Linked DNA regions of Microbulbifer sp. A4B17. The protein of the gene in region 1 interacts with the protein of each later gene in a pairwise test. Links are inferred from orthologs where the notes say so. Each region holds a gene or a part of one and is shown in the gene's direction. Other genes may lie near its edges. The genes, in order: BTJ40_RS06425 and ftsL.

What was found.
Region 2: the proteins of BTJ40_RS06425 (region 1) and ftsL interact in binary tests that used the Escherichia coli proteins (3 or more experiments, as listed by UniProt). The link is inferred for Microbulbifer sp. A4B17 from one-to-one orthologs.

What each region holds. Positions count from the first base shown.
Region 1 is NZ_CP029064.1:1,450,768-1,453,812, forward strand. The notes cover bases 207-2,931. They hold BTJ40_RS06425 (septum formation initiator family protein), read left to right. Parts: upstream 207-1,286; coding sequence 1,287-1,577; downstream 1,578-2,931. Other genes in these bases: eno (phosphopyruvate hydratase), read left to right, coding at 207-1,191; ispD (2-C-methyl-D-erythritol 4-phosphate cytidylyltransferase), read left to right, coding at 1,574-2,293; ispF (2-C-methyl-D-erythritol 2,4-cyclodiphosphate synthase), read left to right, coding at 2,293-2,778; truD (tRNA pseudouridine(13) synthase TruD), read left to right, coding at 2,771-2,931. In the rest of the region: more of eno, read left to right, coding at 1-206; more of truD, read left to right, coding at 2,932-3,045. UniProt on the Escherichia coli protein: Essential cell division protein. May link together the upstream cell division proteins, which are predominantly cytoplasmic, with the downstream cell division proteins, which are predominantly periplasmic.
Region 2 is NZ_CP029064.1:3,855,157-3,858,400, reverse strand. The notes cover bases 168-3,091. They hold ftsL (cell division protein FtsL), read left to right. Parts: upstream 168-1,446; coding sequence 1,447-1,737; downstream 1,738-3,091. Other genes in these bases: BTJ40_RS16935 (penicillin-binding protein 2), read left to right, coding at 1,926-3,091; rsmH (16S rRNA (cytosine(1402)-N(4))-methyltransferase RsmH), read left to right, coding at 525-1,457; mraZ (division/cell wall cluster transcriptional repressor MraZ), read left to right, coding at 168-512. In the rest of the region: more of mraZ, read left to right, coding at 69-167; more of BTJ40_RS16935, read left to right, coding at 3,092-3,244. UniProt on the Escherichia coli protein: Essential cell division protein. May link together the upstream cell division proteins, which are predominantly cytoplasmic, with the downstream cell division proteins, which are predominantly periplasmic.

The sequences.
Region 1 (3,045 bases):
GGTTCCGCCTGTGCACCCTCCGGTGCCTCTACTGGCTCCCGTGAAGCGCTGGAACTTCGCGATGGCGATAAAAGCCGTTACCTGGGCAAGGGTGTCCTGAAAGCGGTTGAGAATATCAACACCACTATCGCCGACTTGCTGAAAGGTATGGATGCTACCGATCAGCGCGTCCTGGACAAGGCGATGATCGATGCCGACGGTACTGAAAACAAAGCTAACCTGGGCGCCAACGCAATTTTGGCGGTTTCCCTGGCGGCCGCAAAAGCAGCTGCAGCTTCCAAAAATATTCCCCTGTACCAGCATATCGCTGAGGTAAATGGCACTCCGGGTGAATACTCCATGCCGGTTCCGATGATGAATATCCTCAACGGCGGTGAGCACGCTGATAACAATGTGGATATCCAGGAATTTATGGTTCAGCCCGTTAAAGCTGAGTCTTTTGCCGAAGCCCTGCGCCAAGGTGCAGAGATCTTCCACTCCCTGAAAAAAGTACTGTCCAGCAACAGTCTGAATACTGCGGTTGGTGATGAGGGTGGCTTTGCTCCTAACCTGCCTTCCAACGAAGCAGCTCTGAAAGTGATTGCTGAGGCTGTAGAAAAAGCTGGTTACACCCTGGGCGATGATATTACTCTGGCTCTGGACTGCGCTTCTTCCGAGTTCTACAAAGATGGCAAGTACGATCTGGCTGGGGAAGGCAAGCAGTTCGATAGCGAAGGCTTTGCCAGCTACCTGGCCGACTTGTCTGCCAACTATCCGATCCTGTCTATTGAGGACGGTATGGATGAGAGCGATTGGGATGGTTGGAAAGTGCTTACCGATAAGATTGGTGACAAAGTACAGCTGGTAGGCGACGACCTGTTCGTAACCAACACCAAGATCCTGAAAGAAGGTATCGAAAAAGGTGTAGGTAATTCCATCTTGATCAAGTTCAACCAGATCGGCTCCCTGTCCGAGACTCTGGACGCGATTAAAATGGCTAAAGATGCAGGCTACACCGCTGTGATCTCTCACCGCTCTGGTGAGACTGAAGATACCACTATTGCGGATCTGGCGGTTGCGACTGCTGCTGGCCAAATCAAGACCGGCTCCCTTTGCCGTTCAGACCGCGTAGCCAAGTACAACCGCCTGCTGCGCATCGAAGCTGAGTTGAATGGCTCCGCTCCTTATCGCGGCCGTGCTGAATTCAAGTAATCTATTATTTGAATTAGCGTGCAAGCACTACAAAGAGGGGCCAGCCCCTCTTTGTAGTGCTATAAATACGAACAAGCGAAATATCGTAATCTCGTATGAAATGGCTGCTGGCAATACTCACCATTATGCTCCTCGCCACCCAGTACCGACTTTGGGTTGGTGAAGGTAGTCTCGCCGAAGTTACACGTCTCAAGCGTCAATTAGCCCAACAGCAAGAAAAAAATATCGCGCTGGTGCGGGAAAACCGTCAACTGTTCAGGGAAGTCCGCAGTTTGAAAATTGGCACAGATGGTGTGGAAGCGAAAGCCCGTTATGACCTGGGACTGATCAAGGAAGGGGAAACACTGTTTATCTTCCTGGATAAGAAGGAAGAGGCTGAAAATTGATTAAGGATTATTGGGTCATTGTACCCGCTGCCGGCGTTGGCAAACGTATGGGGGCCGATCGCCCGAAACAGTACCTGCCATTGCTCGGGCGACCACTGCTATCCCTGACTTTAAAAAATATTCTTGGGTGGCCAGGCTTGGCCGGCGTTGTAGTATCGCTGTCGGAGCAGGATACCTACTTCCTTCACCTGAAAGAAGCAAACCACCCCTTGGTACACACAGTCATTGGTGGAGCTGAGAGAGCGGACTCTGTTCAGTCCGCTCTGGATTTCCTGGCGGAGCGTGAAAGCGGTGATACCCCGGTTTTAGTCCACGATGCTGCACGACCCTGTGTGTCTGAGCGCGATATCTGCGCTTTGCTTTGTGACGAAGTCTCACCAATGGCACTTTTGGCGCGCCCCGCGAGCGACACATTAAAGCGCAGTCACGTGACAGGCGGTGTAGCCTGTGTGGAAGAAACGGTTGACCGGGAAAGTATTTGGCTGGCGCAAACTCCGCAACGGGCCCCTCTCAGCACTTTGCACTCATGCCTTGGTAAAGCCCTGGAGCAGGGTATTGCTGTAACCGATGAAGCCAGTGCACTGGAATTTTTTGGCCATTCACCGCAATTGGTTGCAGGTGATAGTGACAATATTAAAGTGACGCACCCCGCCGATATCATAATTGCAGAAACTATTTTACGTCTGCGCTACTCCCCGACTGAGGATAAGCGATAGTGAGTTTTCGAATAGGCCAGGGCTTTGATGTGCACGCATTTGGCCCTGGTGATCACGTAGTGCTCGGAGGAGTACAAATCCCCTATGGGTATGGTTTGGTAGCTCATTCTGACGGGGATGTTTTATTGCACGCCCTCTCGGATGCCTTATTGGGTGCTCTGGCCTTGGGAGATATTGGTAAACACTTTCCCGACAACGATGAACAGTTTGCCGGGGCAGATAGCAGAAACCTGCTTCGACATGTTGTTGGGTTAATCGATAGTAAAGGGTATCGCCTGGTTAATGCGGATATGACGTTGATTGCCCAAGCCCCCAAGATGGCTCCGCATATCGATGGAATGCGAGTCAATATTGCCGCTGACTGTGGTGTTGATTGCGATGCGATCAGTGTCAAAGCAACCACTACAGAAAAGCTTGGATTTACTGGTCGCGGTGAGGGTATCGCCGCGCAAGCTACCGTTTTATTAGAGCGCAAAGATGTCTGAAGTTTGGAATCTGGATTGGCCCCGAGCGCTCGGGGGTGCGGTAATTTCTGGTGATTTTCGCACAGAACCGGAAGACTTTATTGTCGATGAACTGGCTGTGCCACCGGCTGATAAAGAAGGTGAGCATGTTTACTTACAGGTTAAAAAGCGCGGGGCAAATACCGCCTGGGTTGCCAAGGAGTTGGCGAAGTTAGCCGGGGTGCAAAGCCGGGATGTCAGCTTTTATGGTTTGAAAGACCGACATGCTGTTACCACTCAATGGTTCAG
Region 2 (3,244 bases), 2.4 Mb from region 1 along the record:
TTTCCACTGGCCCGCCACAAAGGCGTGAGTCACGAGAGTCGCGATCTCCAAAGTGAGTACCACTGAAAGTGTATTTGGGCAGCCACGCAATCAATATGGACGCAAAAGGGCGTCTGGCAATACCGGCGCGCGTTCGCGACAGGCTGGTAGATGAGTGTGGGGGTTGCTTGGTGGTGACGGCCCATACAGAGGAGCGCTGCCTGCTGGTATACCCGTCGCCCCAGTGGCAGCAGATTCTCCCGAAGATAGAAGCCTTGCCCAGTTTTAACAAAGTGGCTCGGCGCGCTCAGCGCCTGCTGATCGGGTATGCCTGTGAACTGCAGGTGGATGGCAACGGCAGGGTATTGATTCCGCCAACTCTGCGTGAGTACGCGGGGCTGGAAAAGAAATTGATGTTAGTGGGCCAGGGGAAAAAGCTGGAGCTCTGGAGTGAGGAGCGCTGGATGTCCTGGCTCGATGATAGTGAAGACGAAGAGGGTATGCCTGAGGAAATGGCATCCCTCTCTTTATAAGGGGAGTACCGGGTGTCTCAAGAATTGCATCGCAGTGTGTTGTTACGCGAGGCCGTAGACGCTCTGGTGACTGAGCCGGATGGGTTTTATATCGATGGCACCTTTGGCCGGGGTGGGCACAGCGCCTCAATCCTTGAGCACTTGGGGCCCAATGGTCAGTTGGTAGGGGTGGATAAAGATCCCCAGGCTGTTGAATTTGCAGAGCAGCGGTTTGCCGGTGAATCCCGTTTTTCCATTTGGCATGGGTCTTTTGCCGATATGGATAAGGCTGCCGGGCAAGCTGCCGGTAAGGTCAGTGGAATATTGCTCGACCTGGGAGTGTCTTCGCCACAACTGGATCAAGCCGAGCGCGGTTTCAGTTTTATGCAGGATGGCCCGCTGGATATGCGTATGGATACCAGTCGGGGTATCAGTGCAGCGGAGTGGGTTAACACTGAGGCCGAGGCCGAAATGGTCCGGGTGTTTAAGGAGTACGGAGAGGAGCGTTTTGCCCGTCGAATGGCTGCTGCCATTGTAAAGCGCCGGCTGGAAAAGCCATTTGAGCGCACCCTCGATTTTGCCGAGGTTGTGAAAGAGGCGAATCCGGCTTGGGAAAAAGGTAAACATCCTGCTACCCGGGTATTTCAGGCTATCCGTATCCATATTAATGGCGAGTTGGATGATCTGCAGAGTGCATTGGATAAATCCCTGCAGTTACTGGCACCGGGTGGACGTCTGGTGATTATCAGTTTCCACTCTCTTGAAGACCGAATGGTGAAGCGTTTTATTCGGGAAAAAGAGCGCGGTCCCCAGTTGCCTCGTGGCCTTCCGGTTATGGATAGCCAGATAGCCAAGTCGCTGCGTTCAGTGGGCAAAGCGGTGAAAGCCAACACTGCAGAACTGGATGAAAATCAGCGATCTCGCAGTGCAGTAATGCGAGTGGCAGAAAAACTGGGTGGAAACTGAGTTTATGTCCGGCAAGGCTCTGCTTGGAATGGGAGTGATGTGGGTAGCGGTAATCCTATCGTCGCTTTCGGTTATTCAAAGTACCCAGCAAAGTCGGGAGTTGACCGCTGAGTTGGGTAAGGCGCAAAAAGCCCACGATGAGTTGCGCTACGAGCAGGAGCGTCTCCTTTTGGAAAAAAGTGCCTGGTCTGCCTATAGCCGGGTCGAACAGGTCGCACAAGAAAAATTAAAAATGCACATGCCTGCGCCTTCGGAACAGGTACTGGTGGTAGTGGATTAAACCCTAGCTGCCATCAGGTGAAGACGTAATTACCCCACTGTTTGCCCGGTGGGGTTTCTGCGTTTGGGGGCTTTGGCCTTTAAATAATTATAAAGAGTTTTGTATTAATTGGGTTTCGGGACTCAGGCCGGGAAAGTGACACGCTCAGCCTGGGCACAGAATAAATAGATAACGCCAACTGGAAAAACATGGGCGCAGTCAAAAAAAAGGATATTCAGCCGGGTATTGCCCGCTGGCGTTTTGCGCTGGTGGCAGTTCTGCTGTGCCTGCTCGCCCTGGCCCTGGTTTTCCATTTGGCCAGACTTCAAGTGGTGCCTGCTGCTGAGCGCGGATATCGTTTTCTGCAGGATCAGGGCCGGGCTCGTACCCTGCGCACTGAAGAAATTGCCGCGTATCGGGGCTCGATCGTCGACCGAAATGGTGAGCTTCTCGCCGTAAGTACACCGGTGCACAGTCTGTGGGCTAATCCGAAACTGTTACGCGAAATAAGTGATGAAGATTTAGTGCGCTTGGCTCGCGCGCTGGATTTACAGCCATCCAAACTGGGTGCCCGCCTGGAGAAGTACCGCAATAAAGAATTTATGTATCTGCATCGCCACCTGTCTCCAGAGGAGGCTGGGGAAGTGCTGGAGCTGGGTATTTCAGGTGTTTTCAGTAAAAAAGAATACCGGCGCTTTTACCCTGCTGGAGAGGTGGTAGCCCAGCTTCTCGGTTTTACCAATATTGATGATCGCGGCCAGGAAGGAATGGAGCTGGCCTACGATGACTGGCTGTCGGGACAGCCGGGATCCCGCCAGGTAATTAAAGACCTGAAAGGGCGTACTGTAAGAGATTTAGCGATCCACCAGGAAGCGCAACCGGGCAGGGATCTGCGTTTGTCTATCGATATGCGCCTGCAGTATTTGGCCTACCGGGAATTAAAACGAGCAGTCTCGGAAAACGGCGCCGCCTCGGGTTTTATGGTGATTCTCGATACTCACAGTGGTGATGTATTGGCTATGGCCAACCAGCCTTCATTTAATCCCAATGACCGTAAGGGCGCTAAGTCAGCAGCCATGCGCAACCGAGCCCTGATCGACCAATTTGAACCGGGCTCTACGGTAAAGCCTTTAACGGTACTGGCCGCTTTGGAAACTGGGCGCTATACGCCAAAGACAGAAATAAACACCAGCCCTGGATATATTCGCGTGCCGGGAAAAACCCTGGTGGACCCGGTTAATTACGGAAAAATAGACCTCACTAAGATTATTACTAAGTCGAGCCAGGTGGGAATTACAAAAATTGCTCTCGATTTGGAACCAAATTCTCTGCGGGGACTCTTTTATCGCTTGGGTCTGGGCGAGGCAGTGGGCAGCGGCTTCCCCGGTGAAGCACAGGGGATCTTGCCCAGTCGTAGCCGCTGGCATCCAATCGAGCGGGCTAATTTCGCCTTCGGCTACGGTTTAACAGTTAACGCTGTGCAACTGGCACAAGCCTACAGCGTGCTAGCGAATGAAGGGGTTAAGCG